One region of the Oceanobacillus sp. FSL K6-2867 genome, then DNA from elsewhere that is predicted to be linked to it. Evidence: riboswitches for the same ligand, from Rfam matches in the RefSeq annotation. Region 1 holds a riboswitch; each other region holds the start of a gene.
The links. Region 1 has a riboswitch for S-adenosylmethionine ahead of NSQ77_RS02650 (methionine ABC transporter ATP-binding protein). Riboswitches for the same ligand answer to the same signal wherever they lie in the genome.
Positions count from the first base shown of each region.

Region 1 (7,674 bases):
CAATGCGAAGAAAATTGTTCTCCTTGGTGCCGGATTAGCTGCACAGAAATATATGCAGAAATTAGAGAAAGAGCAAGAAATTCTGGTTAATCTAGCTGATATGGTTGCAGAGGTTTACAATATGGAATCAGCAATTCTCCGTACTGATAAAGCAATCAACAAAGGTGGAGCTGAGAAGAACAAACAAAAACTGCTGTATACGCAGGTTTATGTGCAAGAAGCATTCAATCGGATCGAAGCAGACGCGAAGGAAACACTAATTGCAGTAGAGGAAGGCGATACATTGAGAATGATGCTCTCGTCCTTACGTAAACTGACACGTCATACACCAATTAATGTTATTGTAAAAAAGCGTGAGATTGCTAAAAGTATTATAGAAGAAGAGAAATATACCGTCTGATTTTCTATGCCACTCCTTGTCTTACAGGAGTGGCATACTCTATTGGTTGGACTAGTTATTTCCCGGGTTTATTATTTGATGGAAAATATTTATACTGTTAATCTTGATAGAGAAATAGCTATTTAGATTGGGGGGGGGGGAATTGCGAACAAATGTCAATTATGGTTGAACGTAAACCCGCTGTGGAAACACATTTTGTGTATCTTAGAGTGACCCGTGATCCTACTTGAACTATATTCTGCGAAGTCTCGCTCTGACCACGTATCCACAGAAGTCTACGTGTTTCCTCCGCTAAAAATTGGTGCGCTAACTATTATTAACATCGAATCGAATAAGTACAGTTTCAACCTAAAAAAATAAAACAAGGGAGAGATAATTATGTATCGTATAGTAAAAGATTTTGTGAATGATTGGGATCATGCGGCGAAAGGGACAATTGCGGTTCTCGAATCGTTAACAGATGATAAACTAAATCAAGCAATTGTAGAAGGCCACAGCACATTAGGATGGCTAGGATGGCATTTAGCGGCAAGCCCAGTATTTTTTAGCGGACTTGTAGGTGTGGAGGTTGACGCACCTGAAACTCAAAACGCTACTCCAGAAAAAGCAAGTGAAATTGTAGAGGTATATAAAAAAGTAACAACATTAGTTAAAGAACAAGTTGAACAAAACGTAACGGATGAGATGCTGGAGGAAGAAGTTGATGCTATGGGTGGCTCTGTAGCAAGAGGTGCATTGTTGCGTACACTTATTGACCATCAAACCCATCATCGCGGCCAAATGACCGTATTATTACGTCAAGCAGGCTTGCGTGTGCCTGGTGTCATGGGACCAACAAAAGAAGACCGCTAAGATATGCAGCCATGAAGAAAACGGGCAGTCTTTTTACCTGATTTTCTTCATGGCATTTTAATTTTTTCTTTTTTGGATTACAAAAGAAACTGCTAAGCAGCAATACTAATAATTTTATAGAAATCATGATAGAATAAACCTTAAACAATGCAACTTGATTGGAGGAGTTATACATGGCATTAACATTTTACTGGTATCCCAATTGCGGAACGTGCAAAAAGGCGAAGAAATGGTTTGATGATCATAACATCGATTATACAAGTATACATATTGTGGAAAAAACACCTGCAAAGGAAGAACTGCTTGATTTGATTGCCAAAAGTGATTTGCCTGCTAAAAAGTTCTTTAATACGAGCGGGAAGAAATATCGTGAATTAAATATTAAGGAAAAAATAAATGATGCAAGTACAGAGGAATTAGCAGAAATCCTTGCTTCAGATGGAATGTTAATCAAACGCCCGATCGTTACAGACGGGACAAAGGTAACCGTCGGATTTAAAGAAGAAACATTTCAAGAAAATTGGTTGTAGTTACTTGTTAAAATGATTAACTTTTCATTTAATTTCAAGTAAAGACTAGAAAAATACAAGGTTAGATTGTATAGTTAAATTGGAATGAATTAATGGAGGGATTACAATGAGTTTGCCACAAGATTTACTTTATTCAAAAGAACATGAATGGATTAAAAAAGAAGAAGGAAATGTGCGTATTGGAATTACTGACTTTGCGCAAGATGAGCTAGGTGATATCGTATTTGTTGAGTTGCCGGAGGTTGGAGATGAAATTACTGCAGACGAGCCGTTTGGCAGTGTAGAATCTGTAAAAACAGTTTCTGAATTATATGCTCCAATCAGCGGGAAAGTTGTCGCGGTTAATGAAGAATTGGAAGATAGTCCAGAGTTTGTAAATGAATCTCCTTACGAAAAAGCATGGATGGTTGTTGTTGAGCCTTCTGATGAAGCAGAGCTCGAGCAATTATTGTCTTCCGATGCATATCAAGAATTAACTGAAGAATAATGCCCAAAGGCTAATTGTGCGCGTAAAAGTGTATAGTTAGCCTTATTTCAATCATATAATGTAGTAATAGATGTTGTTCAAAAGGTCCGATGAAAATGAACATCGAATTTCGCGGTCCTTTTCATCCTCCTTTTTGAACATGAATTAGGTAGGCAACTTTCTTGCTTGCATAAGGAGTGCTCATGTATGATATCTGCTGAATTTGAAAAAGTGATTATTGTCGAAGGGCTTACAGATAAAAAACAAATTGAAAAAGTAATCAATGACGAAGTTACAATCGTATGTACAAACGGTACATTCGGGGTAGAGCGGTTTGATGAATTACTCGAAACATATGGATTGGACGATAAGGATGTGTTTATTCTAGTAGACGAGGATAAATCTGGATTGAAATTGCGTAAGCAGCTGGCTCGTGAATTGCCGCATGCTGAGCATATTTATATTAGTAGTGAGTATCGGGAAGTAGCAGCTACGCCAGAGAAAATACTTGCCAGTACACTGCTGAGTAAACATTTTTCTGTTCGTCCAATATTTTTAATATAGATAGAACTTAAGGTGGTAAACAATGCAGCAAATAACAGAAGCAAATCTGGACCAGGAACGCATGTTACTATATATCTACACACCTTTTTGTGGAACATGTACAGTAGCAAGGTCAATGCTTGATAAAATCGAGTCTGTTCACGGACTGGATATTTTTTTCGAGATGAATGCGTCCCTGTATCCAGACTTTATGCAGGAAAATAAAATTGAAAGTGTACCATGCCTTCTCATTAAAGAAGGAAATGAAGTGAAAGAAAAAATCTATGCCTTTCAATCAATAGGTAATTTATATAGCTATTTAATGACATATAAGCCGGAATTATTTGCCGCGCACTAATGAGTATTATTATTCGTCTTTAAAGTGCATAAAATAAAAACTGGAAGGACGGGAGATACTATTTTCAGTGAAAGAACCCCTCCCTCTAATTGAAGTTTCACTTTGCCAGCAGTTAAATGCCAATTATAATTGACACAGGTATTTTCACATGCTACGATAGTGACACTGAATTGCCAAATCAGATACGATCTATCTCTTATCTTGAGCGGTGGAGGGACTGGCCCTTTGAAACCGCGGCAACCTTCAATTTTTGAAAGGTGCCAATTCCTGCAAAGTAAACTTTGACAGATGAGAGAACGTGAGACTTTTAATGATATAACGTCTTTCTGTTCTCTTTACAGATGGACGTTTTTTGTTTTTCACAGATGGAAAGTATTAATCTTCTTACCTGCGCAAGTGTAATGAAGGAATTTGTTTATAGGCATTGTGAAAGCCAGAGCATAAAGGAGGACGTGAAGTGATTTCGATTGAGGGTTTACGTAAGGTTTTTAAACTAAATAATAATGACATTACAGCTGTTGATGATTTGACCCTTACGATTCCTGAAGGTGATATTTTCGGTGTGATTGGCTATAGTGGTGCAGGAAAGAGTACATTCGTCAGACTGCTTAACCGACTGGAAGAACCATCATCAGGACGAATAGTTATTAATAATGAAGAAATAACCGCACTTAATTCTAAAGAGCTCCGCTTGGCAAGACAGGGCATTGGGATGATTTTTCAGCATTTCAATTTGCTCTGGTCCAGAACGGTTGAAGCAAATATTGCATTTCCGCTGGAAATCGCGGGAGTTCCAAAACAAGAGCGTGAAAGGCGAGTACAAGAGCTCATTGATTTGGTTGGATTAAGCGGACGTGAAAAAGCGTATCCGTCACAGTTAAGTGGCGGACAAAAGCAGCGTGTTGGTATCGCCCGGGCACTTGCGAATAATCCCAAAGTGCTATTATGTGACGAAGCAACATCTGCACTGGATCCGGAAACGACGAATGCAATCTTGAATTTGCTCGTTGATATTAATCAAAAACTTGGACTGACAATTATTCTAATCACACACGAGATGCATGTGATTCGGAAAATTTGTAACCAAGTAGCTGTTATGGAGAATGGAAAAATTGTTGAACAAGGTAATGTTCTTGATGTATTTACCAATCCAGTACAGCCTGTTACGAAGAAATTTGTACAGCAAATTATGGGGATGCATGATGAAGAAGATGACATTACCAATTTAATTGAGAACTATGAAAATGGTAATATTCTTAAGCTTCACTTTTTAGGGGAAGCAACCAATCAAACGCTTATAAGCCAACTGGCAAAGCGCTTTGATATTGATTTAAATATTTTACAAGGAAAAATTACACAAACACAGGCTGGCGGATATGGTACTTTATTCGTTCAAGCTATAGGTGAACAAGAGGAAATTGGTAGAGCAGTAAGCTTTATACAGGAACAAACCTCGGTCGAAGTGGAGGTTATCCGGGATGTTAACTAAGTTATTCCCAAATATTAAATATGATGATTTAGTTGAAGCAGTTTATGAAACATTTTATATGACCGTTATATCTGTAATTGGTACGTGTATATTTGGTCTGCTATTAGGCTTGCTTCTATATTTAACGTCAAAAGAAGGCATTTGGCAAAATAAATTTATTAATTTTATCGTAGCGGCTTTTGTGAATATATTTAGAGCAATTCCGTTCATTATATTAATCTTATTATTATTTCCGTTTACCAACTTTCTTGTCGGAACAATACGTGGACCAAACGCAGCATTACCAGCACTGATTATTGGTTCTGCACCGTTTTACGGAAGACTTGTTGAAATTGCGCTTAAGGAAGTAGATAAAGGTGTGGTCGAGGCAGCAAAAGCAATGGGTGCCAAAACACGAACAATTATTTTTCGCGTTCTGCTCCCTGAATCAATGCCAGCATTGGTTTCAGGGCTTACAGTTACCTCAATTGCATTAATTGGCTATACAGCTATGGCTGGAGCGATAGGTGCAGGTGGCCTTGGGAGCTACGCTTATTATTTCGGATTCCAGCGCAGAGATTTTGATGTTGTATTTCTTTGTACCGTTATTATTGTAATTATCGTGTTTATTTTCCAATTTATTGGAGATTTTATCACAAATAAGCTTGATAAACGTTAAGTTTAACATGGAAATTGGAACTATCTTTATCAATTCAATAAAATAGTGGGAAGGAAGAACAAAAATGAAAAAGTTTTTAGCAATTGCGGCATTTGCACTCGTACTTTTATTAGCAGCGTGCGGTGGAAATGATTCAGACAATGGATCGGAAACAGAAATCACTGTTGGAGCTTCAAGCACTCCACATGCAGAAATTTTGGAAGAAGCTCAGCCATTGCTTGAAGAACAAGGAGTAACACTTCATATTGAAGAATATCAGGATTATGTACTTCCAAATGATGATTTAGATAATGGCACATTAGATGCGAACTACTTTCAGCATATTCCATATTTAAATCAAACCGTTGAAGACACTGGCTATGAGATTGAATCCCTTGGAGCTATCCATGTTGAACCAATGGGTGTTTATTCAAAAGGTATTGCATCTGTAGATGATATTAAAGATGGAACTGAAGTTATTTTAAGTAATTCTGTTTCAGATCATGGACGTATTTTAACATTGTTTGAGCGGGAAGGCTTGATTACTTTAGACGACAGTGTAAAAAAATCTGCTGCGACAATTGATGATATCGTTGAAAACCCGAAAAATTTAGTTTTCTCACCAGATTATGATCCAGCCCTGCTCCCTGAACTTTATAATGCAGAAGAAGATACACTTGCTGTTATTAACACAAACTATGCTATTGGTGCAGGACTTAATCCGTTAGAGGATGCTTTATTTGTTGAAGACGAGGAATCTGAATATCTAAACGTTATTGCTGTAAGATCGGAAGATGCTGATAACGAAGCATTGAAGAAACTGGTTGAAGTACTGAAGTCTGAAGAAATTCAAAACTTTATGATGGACAATTACGAAGGTGCAGTCTTGCCAGTCGGTGACAGCAATTAATAATAGCAATCTAAAGGATACGTGCGTTATTTGCCATAATTGTATGTCGTTTCATTGTTTTCATGTTGTGAATCAGCCATATATAGAATAATCGGTCTATAGACGTTTAGATCCGTATTGTAGCGGGAACGTTTTTAGTGTTACCATAATTTACGTAACCAAAACGAAAGGATGATTCACTATTGACAGTGGTCTGAGGTTGAATTACACTTCGGAAATGGAAAAAGGAATGACAAAGTCCCGACATGTTTGTTACGCTGAATACAGCAGGAAACTTGAAAAGCGATTGGACGTAGAAAAACAGCGGGAACGGGAATATAAAATGGCTAAAATGCTTGTGGCGGAAATGGATAGACAATTAGTAAAATAACAAATTAATGATTACCTTTGTGCTGGTGTCCTCATGATTGGACATCAGCACTATTTATTTGTACATTTATAACTAGTTTGGTATGGTAAAGCAGTAATAGGTGTGCATTTAAAAGAGTTGATAATTAATTTGAAATGCTTTAAGATTGTAATGAGAATAAGTTGAGAATGATATCAATTCATTTCATACTAGAAAATAGCTTACTTGGAGGTATGTACTATGTCAGGATCAGTTTTAGAAATTAAGAATCTTCATGTATCCATTGAAGACAAAGAGATATTAAAAGGTGTAAACCTTACGATAAAAGGTGGAGAATTCCACGCAATTATGGGACCGAACGGAACAGGTAAATCTACACTTGCTTCTGCAATCATGGGACACCCAAAATATGAAGTTACCGAAGGAAGCATTATTCTTGATGGTGAAGATGTACTAGAAATGGAAGTAGATGAGCGTGCTCGTGCAGGTCTATTCCTAGCAATGCAGTATCCAAGTGAAATCAGTGGTGTAACAACGTCTGATTTTCTTCGTTCTGCAATAAATGCACGTCGTGAAGAAGGCGATGAAGTATCTTTAATGAAATTTATTAAACAATTAGATAAAGACTTAGATTTGCTTGAAATTGACCAAAATATGGCTACACGTTACTTAAACGAAGGTTTCTCTGGCGGGGAGAAAAAACGTAATGAAATCCTTCAATTATTGCAAATAAATCCTGCTATTGCAATTTTAGATGAAATCGATTCTGGATTAGATATCGATGCATTGAAAATTGTGTCTAAAGGAATTAACAAAATGCGCGGAGAAGACTTTGGTTGCCTAATGATTACGCACTACCAACGTTTACTAAACTACATTACTCCTGACTTTGTTCATGTTATGATGCAAGGCCGTGTTGTGAAATCAGGTGGACCTGAGCTTGCAAAACGTTTAGAAGAAGAAGGTTATGAGTGGATTAAAGAAGAGTTAGGAATTACAGACGAAACAGTAGAACAAAACGCGTAATGTTAGGAGGAGTAAAATGACTGTCGAAACAAAGCTGCCATTTGATAAAGACTATATAGAACAGTTTTCAAAAGAACGAAACGAACCTGCGTGGATGTCTGAATTACGCGTGAG
Region 1 is NZ_CP150144.1:573,809-581,482, reverse strand. It holds gene NSQ77_RS02680 (acyl-CoA dehydrogenase family protein) at 1-400, shown strand, start outside; gene NSQ77_RS02675 (DinB family protein) at 779-1,252, shown strand; gene NSQ77_RS02670 (arsenate reductase family protein) at 1,426-1,782, shown strand; gene gcvH (glycine cleavage system protein GcvH) at 1,889-2,269, shown strand; gene NSQ77_RS02660 (toprim domain-containing protein) at 2,456-2,812, shown strand; gene NSQ77_RS02655 (thioredoxin family protein) at 2,835-3,149, shown strand; SAM riboswitch class I at 3,343-3,444, shown strand; gene NSQ77_RS02650 (methionine ABC transporter ATP-binding protein) at 3,607-4,638, shown strand; gene NSQ77_RS02645 (methionine ABC transporter permease) at 4,628-5,296, shown strand; gene NSQ77_RS02640 (MetQ/NlpA family ABC transporter substrate-binding protein) at 5,361-6,185, shown strand; gene NSQ77_RS02635 (hypothetical protein) at 6,385-6,555, shown strand; gene sufC (Fe-S cluster assembly ATPase SufC) at 6,775-7,560, shown strand; gene sufD (Fe-S cluster assembly protein SufD) at 7,577-7,674, shown strand, end outside.

Region 2 (7,674 bases), 2.1 Mb from region 1:
TAATGCCTGTTCCAAATCAGCCCAAATATCCTCCCACGCTTCCAATCCAACTGAAAGCCGAATAAGCTGATCCGTAATGCCCATTTGCTGGCGCACTTCGTATGGTATGCTTGCATGTGTCATTGTAGCAGGATGCTCAATTAACGTTTCGGCATCTCCTAGACTGACTGCAATCTTTATAAAGCCCAATTGATTCAATAGTAATTGTGCTTGGCTTTTATCTCCTTTCACTTCAAAGGAAATAATTCCTCCACCGCGTTTCATTTGTTTTTTCATAATCGAGAAATCCCGATTTTCTTCGTCTTCGGGATAATATACATTAGCGATTTTTCGATGCATCTTCAGCTGCTCGACAATTTTTTGGGCATTGTCACAGTGACGATCCAAACGAACTGGCAATGTTTTTAAGCCACGCAGCAATAACCATGCATCAAATGGAGAAATCACGCCGCCAATATCTTTTTGTGTTGTTTGCGAAACCATATCAATAAACGATTTTTTGCCAACTACTAAACCAGCAATTACATCTCCGTGACCGCCAATGTATTTCGTTGCGCTATGAAGGACAATATCGCATCCTAATTCCAATGGTTGCTGTAAATATGGAGATGAAAATGTGTTGTCCACCACAACTGGAATACCATATTCTTTTGCAACCTCTGCTACTTGCTTCAAATCAATTAAACGCATTGTTGGATTAATCGGCGTTTCTACATAGATGACAGTGGTTTCTGGCCGAATAAGACTGCGAAGCTCTTCCTTTGATTTCATCTCTGAAAAATCAGTCATTATATTATATTTTTCCCGCATCATCGTCAACAATCCGAATGTACAACCATATAATCCTGAGGAGCAAATAATATGGTCATTTGCTTTTGTCAATGCAATGAGAACAGCTGATACTGCCGCCATTCCTGAAGCAAATGCGAGCCCGGCCTCGCCCTTTTCCAAGCTTGCAACCCGTTCTTCAAGTACACGCACGGTTGGATTTCCCAGCCGTGAATAAATATAACCCGATTCTTCACCTGCAAAGCGGCGTTCTCCTAGCTCGGCAGTTTCAAATGAATAGGTAGATGTTTGAAAAATGGGTGTGGAAAGACTTCCAAGCATTTCTTTTGAATCATAGCCTTCATGGATAACAGCCGTTTCAAAACGTTTTTGTTTTTGTATCATCCGTAAACCCCCTTCTATAGATGTTACTTATACTCATATCTATCATATCGAATATAACTCACACAGGAAAGCGTTTTCTGGATCAAAGATAAGCTAAGTGATTGCTAAATTGGCAAATTCCATCTAACATAATAGGAATATTAACAAAAAATCCGCTTAGGAGGGATAATAATGGATAATCGGCATTCGAAAACTGGCATCATCTATACGTTCAGCGCCTACCTCTTATGGGGAATTATTACCATGTACTGGAAGCAAATTGAATATGTTCCAGCTGGAGAAATTCTAGCACATCGCATAGCATGGTCAGCTGTATTCATGCTGCTTCTCGTCATTATTCTTGGTAAATGGAACCACTTCATACAGGAGTGTCGGCAAATTATCAAAAAGAAAAAGCAATTATTCGGGATTACAGCGGCCGCGATTGTAATTACATTAAACTGGTTTCTATTTATTTGGGCAGTTGTTCAAGGACATATCCTGCAAGCAAGTCTTGGATATTATATCAACCCGCTTATTAGTATTTTATTAGGAGTTATCATTTTGAAAGAACCAGTGACGAAAAGTCAATTACTCTCCTTCATTCTAGCAGCTATCGGTGTGTTTTACTTAACATTCAATTTTGGCGTATTTCCCTGGATCTCCTTGCTGTTAGCAACCACGTTTGCATTATACGGATTGCTGAAAAAAACAGTGAATGTCAGCGCAATGTCCGGCCTGACAATCGAAACGTTGCTCATTACACCAGCAGCACTTATTTATTTATGGCTTATACCGAGCAGTTCATTTTCATTTACGCCATTTATCACGGTTACGAACTTATTTTTAATTGGGGCAGGTATTGCTACCGCTGTTCCTCTATTATTATTTTCTAGTGGCGCTAAACAGATTCCTCTAGCGATGGTAGGTTTTTTGCAATATATCACGCCTACAATGATGCTTGTAATCGGTGTGTTTTTCTATAATGAACCTTTTTCCCAGGCACATCTCATTACATTTGTTTTTATATGGACCGCCTTATTTATATATATGGCTTCTATTTATAAAAATTCGCAGCGTCGTTTGCGGACACACTAAAATACATCTTTAGCATCTGGTTAATCTTAAACATACAGCCAGTTTGTTTTAAACTTTTCAGAAAACAGCATTGACAGAAAATAAAATTCATTGTATACTCACAATAACTTAAATAATGCAACATCTCTTATCAAGAGTGGCGGAGGGAATAGGCCCTATGAAGCCCAGCAACCTTAAGGCATTAACTTGCTTGTAACGGTGCTAAATCCTACAGGTTAAAAGCCTGGTAGATAAGAGGAGGAACGGTTCGTACATACGCCCTCTTCTTAGGAAGAGGGCTTTTTCGTTATCTCTCTTCAAGAACATATAACATTTTAAGGAGGATTTTTATTATGTCACAATTTCAGCCAGAAACGGTATTACTTCATGGAGGGCAGCAGCCTGATCCAACTACAGGTGCACGTGCTGTTCCAATCTATCAAACAACTTCTTATGTTTTTCGCGATACAGAGCACGCTCAAAACTTATTTGGTTTAGCAGAACCAGGTAATATATACTCTCGTATTATGAATCCGACCGTTGATGCATTCGAACAGCGTGTTGCCCAGCTGGAGGATGGAGTTGGTGCTGTAGCAACATCGTCTGGAATGGCTGCTATTACACTAGCAATCTTGAATATCGCGGAAGCTGGAGATGAAATTATCGCGGACAGCAACTTATATGGAGGGACGTACAATCTTTTTGCAGCAACTCTTCCACGCTACGGAATTACAGTAAAATTTGTCGATGGTACAAAACCAGAAGAATTTGAAGCTGCAATTACCGATAAAACAAAAGCTATATTCGGTGAAGTTATCACCAACCCAAGCCTTTACATTTTTGACGTTGAAACTGTTGCTGACATTGCGCATGCTCATGGCATTCCATTAATTATTGATAATACATTTGCTCCTTATATCGCAAAACCACTCACTTGGGGCGCTGATATAGTCATTCATTCCGCAACAAAATGGATTGGCGGTCATGGTACAACAATTGGTGGAGTTGTCGTTGACGGCGGAAGATTTGACTGGAATAACAATCGGTTTCCTGGATTCACGGAGCCTGATGAAACGTATCACGGCTTAAAATATAAGGATCTTGGACCAACAGCATTTATTACAAAACTGCGTGTTCAATTATTGCGAGATATCGGTGCATGCTTGAGTCCGCAAAGTGCGTTTTTATTCCTGCAAGGACTGGAAACACTTCATCTAAGAATTGAAAGACACAATCAAAATGCAGAAAAAGTAGCTGCCTATTTACAAAAACATAAAGCAGTGGAATGGATTAACTTCCCTGGCTTGAAGGAACATCCATCCCATAATCTTGCTAAGAAATATTTCAAGAACGGGTATGGCTCCATTATTACATTTGGTATCCAAGGCGGTCGTGATGCAGGCAGAAAACTAATCGACAATGTGAAGCTATGGTCACATGTGGCAAATGTCGGAGATGCCAAATCCTTAATTATTCATCCTGCTTCAACGACACATCAGCAACTAAGTGCAGAGGACTTGAAGAAAAGTGGTGTATCCGAAGAGCTCGTCCGCTTGTCGGTTGGGTTAGAAGCTGTGGAAGATGTTCTGGCAGATTTAGAGCAGGCAATTGGTAAAGCAACAGGAGTTAATCAAGAAGCACAACAATCCGATGACAATGCAATTAACGGCTTGCTTTCTTCTCCATTTGATCGCACTGAAGGTGTACGCAAAAAGATTATTGCTTGCATCGGTATTGATCAGAATGAAACGAAATCATTAGAAAAACTTGGCTTTGAGATTGTGCCTGTAGAAAATGATCCTGCCAATGAATTATCTGTAATTACATCTCCTGTTGATGCATTATGGATTAACAATAAAGAACTGCCAGCAGCAGTTATTGAACAGTTGGTAAATAAAGAAATCAAGTTTATTTTCGCTGAGGGAGCTGCAAGCACAAATCAAACAGTTCAGCATGCAAATGCTGCGGGAATTATTGTTACGGAAGTCAATCCAGCTACATTAGCACTTCAGCTTCGTAGCAATAACACGCAAAATACTGTTACAGTTTAACAATTATACCGATCAGGTTTACTTCTTCATCGAAATGGGAATATACCCAAAGAGAGCAAACCAAAATTTAAATCGCCTTCTATCCAGAGGGCGATTTTTTAATTAAGCTTTTATTTTCGTTATTGTCGTATTTAAAAGAAACGATGGATTTGGATTAATGTGCAATTATGGGTTGTGCGTATACCCGCTACAGAAACACACTTCGCGCACCTTAGGGTGACCCGACGCTTCTTGAACTACATTCTGTGAAGTCTATATCTACCATGTAATAAAAACGGTGTGTAATTGAGAACAACTTCAAGTTTAACTTCTTATATTATTGATTAAACTTATAAAGGATGTATTCTAAAAAAATGCTCACAATAACAACAACTACCGCCTTGAAATGGTGGGAAACGAGCATTACATATAAAGAACAGAAGAACTTCAGATGATTTTCTTTAACTTAATTTTTACAGGATGATTGAAAGGGTATATAATTTATAAATCCTCTTCGAATAATTATAAAGCGGACAAATTAGCCTTTTTTCCATATTATATTAAGAGATAACTGCATAGGTGTGATGAACTTGAAAAAGTATGTTTATATAGCCCTTTCCCTTTTAGTTATTGGATTTGCAATGGTTTATTTTATGCAGCAGTCACAGAAGACAATTACGGAGCCTGCAACTGAGCATGAGCATGATATGGAACAAGAACAAAAAGAACAGGACGAGGACAATAAATCGGATGCTAATGAAGAGAAACAAGAACAAGAGAAAGAAACAAAACAACCTGGATTACCACCAAGTATATCTGGAGCACTACAGAGTACAGTTAGTTTCTTCAGCAATCAGGAAACAAAGATTGTTGCCATCGGGGATTCACTCACCCAAGGCGTTGGGGATGAAACGGAGCAAGGCGGCTATATTGGAATATTAGAAAGAACAATTAATGATGGGTTACAAACAGTAGAAATTGATAATTTCGGCAAGCGGGGAAACCGGACAGATCAATTGCTTAAGCGTTTAGAGAAGCAAGAAATACGTGATGCAATTGCGGATTCTGATTTAGTACTGATTACGATTGGTGCAAATGATATTATGAAGATAGCGAGAGAAAACATTATGCACCTCGTTATCGATGACTTTGTTGCTGAAATGGAAGACTATGAAACCCGAATTCGGCAAATATTCGATAAGATTACTGCATTAAATCCAGACACTCATATATACCTTGTCGGCTTTTATAACCCTTTTAAAAAATATTTTAAAGATATTAAAGAGCTCGATTTAATTGTTGGTAAATGGAACACTGCAAGCAGCAGCATTGCCAGTGAATATGAAAATATTACCTTTATTCCAACAGAAGATTTATTTAAAGTGACAAACACCAACCTGTTTGCCGAAGACAATTTTCACCCAAATTATGAAGGCTATTATTTAATAGCCGAACGAGTACTTGACTATATTACGTCTAGAAGATAAGGATGAACGCTATGTCAGATAGAAAACAGCGTTTGAAAAATAACAAATGGAAAAAGGCTTTCTACGGCTTACTGATTTTTAATGGTATTGTTATTGCAGTGCTTCTCGCACTCTTATTTGGACCTGTTCCGGAAAATAAAGTGCCTGTCCGCAATGGGCATGGCGATCAAGAAAGCTCTGAGTTTATTATACGAACTTCCAAACAGAATCTGAATAATCTTGTCAATGCATATATTGAACAATTACTTGGGGATTCAGAGCATTACTATCGTATCTCACTAGATGAAGACGTCCATTTAATCGGGGAACTGCCTGTATTTTCAACCACAGTCCCACTTTCCGTTCATTTGGAACCATTGGTTCAGGAAAACGGTGACCTTGTATTAAAACAAAAATCCATATCAGTTGGGTTATTAGAACTCCCAAACAAAAAGATCATGGAATATATGGCTGATTTACTTCCAATGCCAGATTGGGTTACTGTCAATCCGCAAGAGCAAGAAATTTATGTGGCTGTTACAGATATGGACATCCGCAGTAATTTTCAAGTTGCAGTTGAAAACATTGACCTGGAAGCAAACAATATTGCATTTCGGTTAAAAGTTCCTTATGAAACACTGGGATTGGAAATGCTCGGTCCATGGTAAATTCAAAGGGGCACCACACTCGCTCTTAGTTTACAGTTAAATAGCAAAAAGAACCATTTACATTTGTAGATGGTTCTTTTTTGTTTATTTTAAACCCAAGCGCTTAAATCGGGAAGATATTAGAAAAATAAATGATTGCTTCGTTACCGCTTGGTCTTGTATTACTTTTTCTGGCTCTTTCTGTTCTGAATAATCACCAAGAATGCCTTTATATATGAGCTGCATTCCTGGGTAGCTTCGAATATCTGCTGGTGTAATAAAGCTAATCGGCTTCCCAAATTGAAACCTCTTCATATCCCGCAGTACTGTGGCCACAAATTCGGAACAGAATAGCGCGAATTTCCGATTAATCTCTACTTCAAACATAACACCAAATAAACCAATGAAATTATATTTATAAAGCTGTTTCTTTGCTTCAATCTCTTTTATATTAAGAAGAATGCCTTCATATTCTTCTTCCGTAACTTTAAAACTGTATAGCTCACAGGTAGAACGCTTTAAAAATTCACTATGAATGTCTTCCTTAATAAATCCGCCGATAAACGGATTTCTCGGCTGTTTTCTTCCAAAGCTATACAATTCCTTCAATTGCGGATCAAAACCGATAGAGACATGGTTTAATGACTTCTTCGTATAAAAATTTATTGCTTTTGACAGATAACTGCCTGTATCGGTAAAAAGGAAATAAATAATCCTTTCACCCATGCCTTCCCCTCCTTTCCACTTATGGGCGATAAACAAATTGATTTTTTATTTGGCAAGTAGGAAAGCATAAAGCTTTCCTACTTGCATAAGTGCAACTAAGGCATTCGCCTGAAAGCTTAGCGAATGCCAAGTTTTCTAATAGTCTTTTGTACTACTATTACAAAAAATGGACAAATATACAAGTTATTTTTCATGTTGCCACTTTTACGGTGTGAATCGGTATATAAATTTTGAACAAATAAAAGCTTCAATCGACTTCTAATATTCTCCACGCTTTCCAAATTCCTGGTTACATTGTATTCAGCTCGGATGTAAAAGAAACTGCCGCTTAGCTTACTGGCAAAATATGTGCAGTAATCACCGCCCTACACTCTCCCGAACTGGTTAGTGCAACATTAACGTTTCGATAAACTATGCTAGTAATAGGAGGTGAGACAATTCTAGCGAAGGAAACACATAATCCATCATTATACATTAGTTCGCTTTTTATATCGTCTGTGCAAACAAGCAAAAGTTGTCCATAGGTGAATGGTCTACAATAGTAACTTCCTATTAATATAGCATATTATAGAACAA
Region 2 is NZ_CP150144.1:2,641,287-2,648,960, reverse strand. It holds gene megL (methionine gamma-lyase) at 1-1,173, opposite strand, end outside; gene rarD (EamA family transporter RarD) at 1,345-2,250, shown strand; SAM riboswitch class I at 2,375-2,487, shown strand; gene NSQ77_RS12965 (O-acetylhomoserine aminocarboxypropyltransferase/cysteine synthase family protein) at 2,583-4,280, shown strand; gene NSQ77_RS12960 (SGNH/GDSL hydrolase family protein) at 4,844-5,746, shown strand; gene NSQ77_RS12955 (YpmS family protein) at 5,758-6,393, shown strand; gene NSQ77_RS12950 (hypothetical protein) at 6,478-7,098, opposite strand.
Region 2: it holds a riboswitch for S-adenosylmethionine, as region 1 does, so the genes downstream of both, NSQ77_RS12965 (O-acetylhomoserine aminocarboxypropyltransferase/cysteine synthase family protein) here and NSQ77_RS02650 (methionine ABC transporter ATP-binding protein) in region 1, are expected to answer to the same signal.

Region 3 (7,674 bases), 1.6 Mb from region 1:
TGTTCAAATCATTAAAGGTCTCAGCCAGCTGGCCGATTTCGTCTTTCCCATATATATTAAGTGTTTGTGTGAAATCCCCATTTGCCATGATCTGAGCTTGCTCTTTCATTTCCTTAATCGGCTTTGTAATGGTACGTGCGACAAGCACCCCAAGGATTGCTGATATCGTAATTGCCAGTACAGATCCTTGGAAAAAGAGGCGATTAATGCCTTCTACTTGATCGTATACGCCTTCCAATGAGGATTGAAAATAAATAACCCCAACAGCCAAGCCTTCTGAATCAAATATTGGTTCTACCTGGACATACACACTTTCTCCATTATCTTCAAACTCATTTTTCTGCTGGGAATCAAAAAATAATGCCTGCTGAACTAGAGGCTGTGTTGATTTTTTTCCAATCTCGTCCATTTCATTAATTCTATTCGTTCCCAAAACACGCCGCTGATTATCAATTACCTGTACGGTTGTAGCTGCATTATCGGTACTTATATCTTCAACAATTTGCTGTACCTCTTGCTGTAAAGGTATGTCACCATCCTCTTCATTTCGCTCTCGTTCAAAAGCTTGTTCGAGGTTATAGCTTAAGAGCTCCACCCGCTCATTAATGGAAGTTTTAAAGCTTCCCATTAGATCATCCTCCAGTCTGATGCTAAAGAATGATCCAATCACCTGAACTGCAAGCAGCAATAATAAGATATAAATAATAATAAACTTTAATTGTATCGAACGAAAAAAACCAACTTTATTCATCGCAACTACTCCTGCTCAGGATTGCGTAAATAATATCCTACACCCCGTCTTGTCACGATCCACATTGGGTTACTCGGATTCTCCTCAATTTTCTCACGAAGTCTGCGTACGGTAACATCAACCGTGCGGACATCTCCAAAGTAATCATAGCCCCAAACAGTTTCAAGCAAGTGCTCTCTTGTCATTACTTGTCCTATATGGCGAGCTAAATAATGCAATAGTTCAAATTCACGGTGCGTTAACTCGATTTGTTCGCCTTTTCGCGAAACCACATATGCATCCGGGTGAACAACAAGATCTCCAATAACAATATCCTTTGTTGCCTTCACCGTATCATCTGGAACCTGCTGCCTGCGCAGATTTGCTTTTACGCGTGCAATCAGCTCCCGGTTGCTGAACGGCTTTGTCACATAATCATCTGCACCAAGCTCGAGTCCAAGCACTTTATCAATTTCTGAATCCTTTGCCGTCAACATAATAACTGGCATTGTCTGTGTCTTTCTCACTTCACGAAGTACTTCATTTCCATCTTTATTTGGCAGCATAATATCCAATAGAATTAAATCAGGGTTCTCACTTTCAGCAAGCTCGATAGCTGTATCACCATCATTTGCTATGATTACTTGATAGCCCTCTTTTTCTAAATTAAATTTTAATATATCTGCAATTGGTTGCTCATCATCTACAACTAGTATTTTTTGTGCCATCTAATTTCACTTCCTTTTTATCCATTCCTTCATTCTATTCTACCGTACTTTTGCTCATCTGTCTTTACCTAGGAAACGTCTATCCTTTTACTTATTTTGTCGAAAGGAAGAAGGCCGGCTCAGGCAGAGCCGACCTTCTTATTATTTACTTACATATTCTGTCGGATTCTCGAGACTTCCACTTTTATATACTTCAAAATGAAGGTGAATTCCTGTCGAATTTCCCGTTGAACCCATCACGCCAATTTTGCTGCCTTTTTCGACAACCTGCCCGACTTTGACATCGATAGAGGATAAATGGGCATAGACTGTTTTCATGCCGTTATTATGATTAATCACAATCTTATTGCCATATCCGCCGTTATTATAGCCAGCAGACTCGACAACACCATTATCGGCAGCTAAAATATTGCGATTGCTTGGGCGTGCAATGTCAATTCCTTTATGCATTTTCCCCCAGCGCTCTCCTAAATGACTAGAAATATATCCACCGACTGCTGGCCATGCCATATCCCCAGTTCCTCGTGACGAAATCACTTTAGTGCCTTTGATAACAATCTTATTTACAGGCTCTTCTGTGATCGTTTCATCCAGAACTTCTTTTGCTGCTTGCTTGCCATTTCGTTTCTCTATTTCATATAGAACTTCTTTTTTCCCTTCTTCGCCTTCTTGTTTTACCTTTTCTTCGCCTTTATACATATCCTCTGATTCAATTACTTCCGTTTCAAATGCAATTGATTCCTCAACTGTCTGCTCTTCTGTCACTACAACTTGTGCAAATGGCTTATATTCCATTACGTTGATTTCCTGATCAATTTTCAATACAGCTTCATCTGCTAAATCAGAATTCAGCTCCAGCAATTTTTTCGTCGATAGATCATACTTTTCAGCAATCTCCCCTAGCACTTCTCCTTCTTTAACGGTATGCACCTTGTCTTGAAGCGTCCCTTTTTCCAGCTTTTTTATACCTTGTTTTTCCGTTAAAATTTCATCTGGATCTGCAGTTTCCTCGGAGATAACAGTCTCTTTCGATAATGCAATATCTGTAACAAGTGTTTCTCCAACATCAGGAACCTTTTTATCTTGAACTTGCTTTTCTTTTGCTTCTTTATCAGCTGCAGCCTTTTGCTTGTCAGCTTCGATTTTTTCCCATTCGTCTTCATCCGCATACTTTGTCGTATATGCATCAAGAACTGCTTCAGCCGCTTCTTCATCTTTAAAATAACCAACAGTTTCATCTGCAATATTCAATTCCACTGCATCTGCCATTACGGTTAAGTGCTCGTCCAGCCTTTTTGCTGCTTTTTCGTTATTGTATTTCGGATTAAAAACCATTTCAGGGATGAAGGTGACGTCCTCGCCAATGGTTAACTCAATAGCATCATAATTATTCTGATGCTTAGCCAGTTTATCATCAATTGCTTGCTGAACAAGATCCTGATCATCAACCTTTCCAAGATGCTCGCCATCTATGTACACATGATATATTGTTTCCAGTTTGTCCTCTGCCTGTACAGGGTTTAAGGTAATCCCAAATCCTAAACATGTCATTATTGCCGTCTTGCTTAAAAAGCTCCATTTCCGTTTACGTTTTATTGCTTCTAGTTTCTTTTCCGTACTTGTATGATAAAACATTTTCTAGTTCTCCTTTTAATCATGTAAATCTATATAAAGCACTATGGCATTTTTATAAAACTCATTCTATCAATCTACCATAGCTCTATAGGTTTAAAAATGGATTGTCGAATAATGTAAAGAAATTGTATTATTGCAACCAGGTATTTACTTTTTAAGCAAAGATATGGCCCCCCATTCTGATTAGTGTTTCTTTTGAAATTAATTTATTTTTTCAAAAAATGGTTGATTTTGGATTTTTAATCATATATAATACACATAATTTAGATTATATTACTCGGATTAATTATACTCTTATCCAGAGAGGTGGAGGGAAGGGCCCTTTGAAACCTCGGCAACAGGTTTAAACAAATACTGTGCCAATTCCTACAGACGGATAGTCTGAAAGATAAGAAGAGTGAATTCCAGTCCTAGTCAGGATAAAATTCATATCCCTCTTCTTTCATAAAAGAAGAGGGATTATTATTTTTATGGAGGGTTTAAGGATGGATAATTATTCGATTAGCTATACGAATTTCAATGGAGATCCTTTTAAAAATTGGTTACCTGCGGATTCGACCAAAGGCGCTTTGAAGATTTTACAGTGGGCCTACGAGACTTATGGTGACCGTGTTGTTTATGCTTGTAGTTTTGGTGCTGAAGGCGTTATATTGGTAGATCTGATTTCCAAGATACAAAAAGATGCCGCTATTGTTTTTCTCGATACGGATCTGCATTTTCAGGAAACATACGATTTGATTGACAAGGTGAAGAAAAAGTATCCAGACCTTCGTATTCACTTAAAGAAACCCGAATTAACCTTGGAAGAACAGGCTAAGCAACATGGATCCGCATTATGGAAGCGAAAACCTGATCAATGCTGCTATATCCGAAAAATAAAACCGCTTGAAGAAGCTCTAAGTGGTGCTCCCGCTTGGATCTCAGGTCTTCGCAGGGAACAGTCCCCTTCAAGAAGCAAGACTGATTTTATAAATAAGGATGAGCGGTTTCAATCGATAAAGATATGCCCATTGATCCATTGGACATGGAAGGATGTGTGGGATTATATCCAAGAAAATAAGCTGGATTATAATCTATTGCACGACCAGAATTATCCAAGTATAGGCTGTATTCCATGTACATCACAAGTTATGGACCAAGGCGATTCTCGTACAGGAAGATGGTCCGGATTCAATAAAACAGAGTGTGGTCTCCATACTTCTACAACTCAAAACGATTAAATCGTATCTTATATCGGAATACGAGCAATAATCCCAGGCATTAAACATAGTAAACAGCTATGTATACATTGGTTATATTGTTGATAGGCAAATAACATCAGTAGACTAAATTAAAAATATTCTTGAGAGGTGATTAGCTTTGCAGTTACAAGTTACTAATAGTCCTTTTAGTCAAGAACAGTCGGAGAAATTGAATCATATTCTCTCAACATTAACCGACGAACAACGAATATGGCTGAGCGGATACTTAACCGTCCCTCAAAACACCCAATCAAGTTTTATCATTGATTCATTCGGTCAATCCCATAATGCCAAAAATCAAACAGAACTGAGGCAGGTTACCATTCTTTTTGGATCTGAAACAGGGAATGCACAGTCACTTGCTGAACGCTTTGGACAGAGGATTAAGGAACAAGACTTCCCAGTCAAAATTGCTGCTTTAGATGACTTTAAACCAAAAGACTTAAAAAAAGTTCAAGATCTATTCATTATCACGGCTACCCATGGAGAGGGGGACCCACCAGATAACGCTCGAACATTCCATGAATTTCTTCATAGCAGAAAGGCACCACAATTAAAGGATCTACAATATTCAGTCTTATCTCTCGGTGACGAATCCTATGAATTCTTTTGCCAAACCGGTAAAGAGTTTGATAAGCGATTGGAGGAATTGGGAGGTGAAAGGCTCTATCCCCGAGTCGATTGTGATTTGGACTTTGATGAGCCTGCAGCAGAATGGATGGATGGTGTACTAGGCATCTTACAGGAAATGAAAGATACACATGAAACAACACAGGCAGATTCGTTATCCGAGACATCCATAATTGAACAGCCTATCTATTCCAAAGCAAACCCATTCCATGCCGAAGTGCTCGAAAATTTAAACCTTAACGGACGCGGTTCGAATAAGGAGACGCGCCATCTTGAATTGTCACTGGAAGGGTCAAAGTTCGAGTTCGAGCCTGGTGATAGCCTTGGTATTTTTCCGAAAAACAATCCTGCTTTAGTAGATGATTTAATTGCAGAGATGGGCTGGGATCCTCAAACAAGCGTCCAAATCAATAAGCAAGGCGAGGTGCGTGCCCTAAGGGAAGCTCTATTAACCAATTATGAAATTTCCAGATTAACAAAGTCTTTACTGCAAAAAGCTGCACAGCTTTTTAATCATGATAGGTTAAAAGATTTACTGCAGCCGGATAATGAAGAAAACCTAAAAACATATATCAATGGCAGAGATTTGCTTGATCTCGTTAGGGATTATCGCCCGAACAACATTGCTCCTATTGAGTTCATTCAAATACTGCGGAAGATTCCGGCTCGGCTATATTCGATTACAAGCAGCTACAAGGCAAACCCTGACGAGGTTCATATTGCTGTTGGAGCCGTAAAATATCCTGCACATCGACAAATTCAAGCTGGGGTTTGCTCGGGGCAATGCGCTGATCGTGTAGAGCCTGGTGAGCAGATTCCAGTATATATCCATCGGAACCCGAATTTTAAATTCCCTGCCGATATAGATACACCCGTAATCATGATTGGTCCTGGAACAGGGGTTGCCCCTTACCGTTCTTTCCTAGAGGAACGTGAGGAAATCGGACACAACGGCAAAACCTGGCTATTCTACGGAGATCAGCATTTTGATTCCGATTTTCTTTATCAAGTGGAATGGCAACGATGGCTCAAGGAAGGCGTATTAACGAAAATGGATGTTGCGTTCTCCCGGGATACAGATGAAAAGGTATATGTACAGCATCGCATGCTGGAAAAGAGCAAGGACATTTATCAATGGATTGCAGATGGAGCACATATCTATGTTTGTGGGGATGAAAGGCATATGGCCAGCGATGTTCATACAACATTGGTCACCATTCTCGAGCAGGAAGGTCACTTAAGCCACGATGAAGCAGAGCTTGCCTTAAACGAAATGCGCAGGCAAAAGCGTTATCAACGTGACGTGTATTAAAAGCAATGAAGGTTAAGAGGAGGAGAATTAGGGGATGGATAAAAATAAGCTAGCAGAACAGAACGGTCCGTTAGATCGATTGGAACAGGTGAAGGAGAATAGTAATTTTTTAAGAGGAACGATTGCTGAAGGACTGGAGGATCCAATTACAGGAGCAATTTCTGATGATGATAACAAACTGCTAAAGTTTCATGGGAGCTATCAGCAGGATGACCGAGATATAAGGGATGAGCGCAGGCGGAAAAAATTGGAGCCTGCATACCAATTTATGATTCGCGTACGTACACCTGGTGGCGTAACAACATCTGAGCAGTGGCTCGTCATGGATGAGCTTGCACAAAAGTATGCAAATGGGACAATGAAGCTCACGACTAGACAGACCTATCAATTGCACGGAATTTTAAAAAGAAATTTGAAAAAAACAATGCAGGAAATGAATCAAGCCCTTATGACAACCATTGCAGCTTGTGGGGATATAAACAGAAATGTGATGTGTAATGTAAATCCGGCGCAATCGGATTACCATTCAGAGGTCTATGCATGGTCCAAGAAGATCAGTGATCATTTATTACCAAAGACAAATGCATATCATGAGATTTGGCTGGATGATGAAAAAATAGTCGATAGCCGCGGAATAAAGGAAACAGAGCCAATTTATGGGCCGACCTATTTGCCAAGAAAATTCAAAATTGGTGTCGCTATACCGCCTTCTAACGATGTCGATATCTATTCACAGGATTTAGGCTTCATTGCCATTATCGAAAATGAAAAACTGCAAGGGTTTAACATAGCTGTTGGTGGTGGGATGGGAATGACACATGGTGACACCAAAACTTACCCACAAATCGCTCGTGTAATTGGATTCTGTGCGCCAGAGAAGATCACAGAGGTGGCAGAGCATGTCGTGATGATTCAGCGTGATTACGGCAACCGCTCCAATCGAAAAAATGCTCGTTTCAAATATACGATTGATGCGAGAGGGATTGACTGGTTTAAGGATGAATTGAACTCAAGGTTGACATGGAACCTGGAGGCGCCACGTCCCTATCATTTTGAATCAAATGGCGATACCTATGGCTGGGTGAAAGGCAAAGACAGTTGGCATCTGACATTGTTTATTCAAAATGGACGAGTGAAAGATATTGAAGGATATGAGCTGATGACTGGGTTACGGGAAATTGCCAAAGTCCATACAGGCGATTTTCGAATTACAGCCAATCAAAATCTTATCATCGCGGATGTTACAGACGAGAAGAAACAGGAAATTACCGATTTGGTTGAAACATATCACCTTACTGAAGGAAGGCATTTATCAGGGCTGCGAAGAAACTCGATCGCCTGTGTTGCTTTACCGACTTGTGGCCTTGCGATGGCTGAATCAGAGCGATATCTCCCAGT
Region 3 is NZ_CP150144.1:2,125,291-2,132,964, reverse strand. It holds gene walK (cell wall metabolism sensor histidine kinase WalK) at 1-751, opposite strand, end outside; gene yycF (response regulator YycF) at 757-1,458, opposite strand; gene NSQ77_RS10590 (peptidoglycan DD-metalloendopeptidase family protein) at 1,600-3,093, opposite strand; SAM riboswitch class I at 3,385-3,488, shown strand; gene NSQ77_RS10585 (phosphoadenylyl-sulfate reductase) at 3,579-4,313, shown strand; gene NSQ77_RS10580 (assimilatory sulfite reductase (NADPH) flavoprotein subunit) at 4,453-6,276, shown strand; gene cysI (assimilatory sulfite reductase (NADPH) hemoprotein subunit) at 6,311-7,674, shown strand, end outside.
Region 3: it holds a riboswitch for S-adenosylmethionine, as region 1 does, so the genes downstream of both, NSQ77_RS10585 (phosphoadenylyl-sulfate reductase) here and NSQ77_RS02650 (methionine ABC transporter ATP-binding protein) in region 1, are expected to answer to the same signal.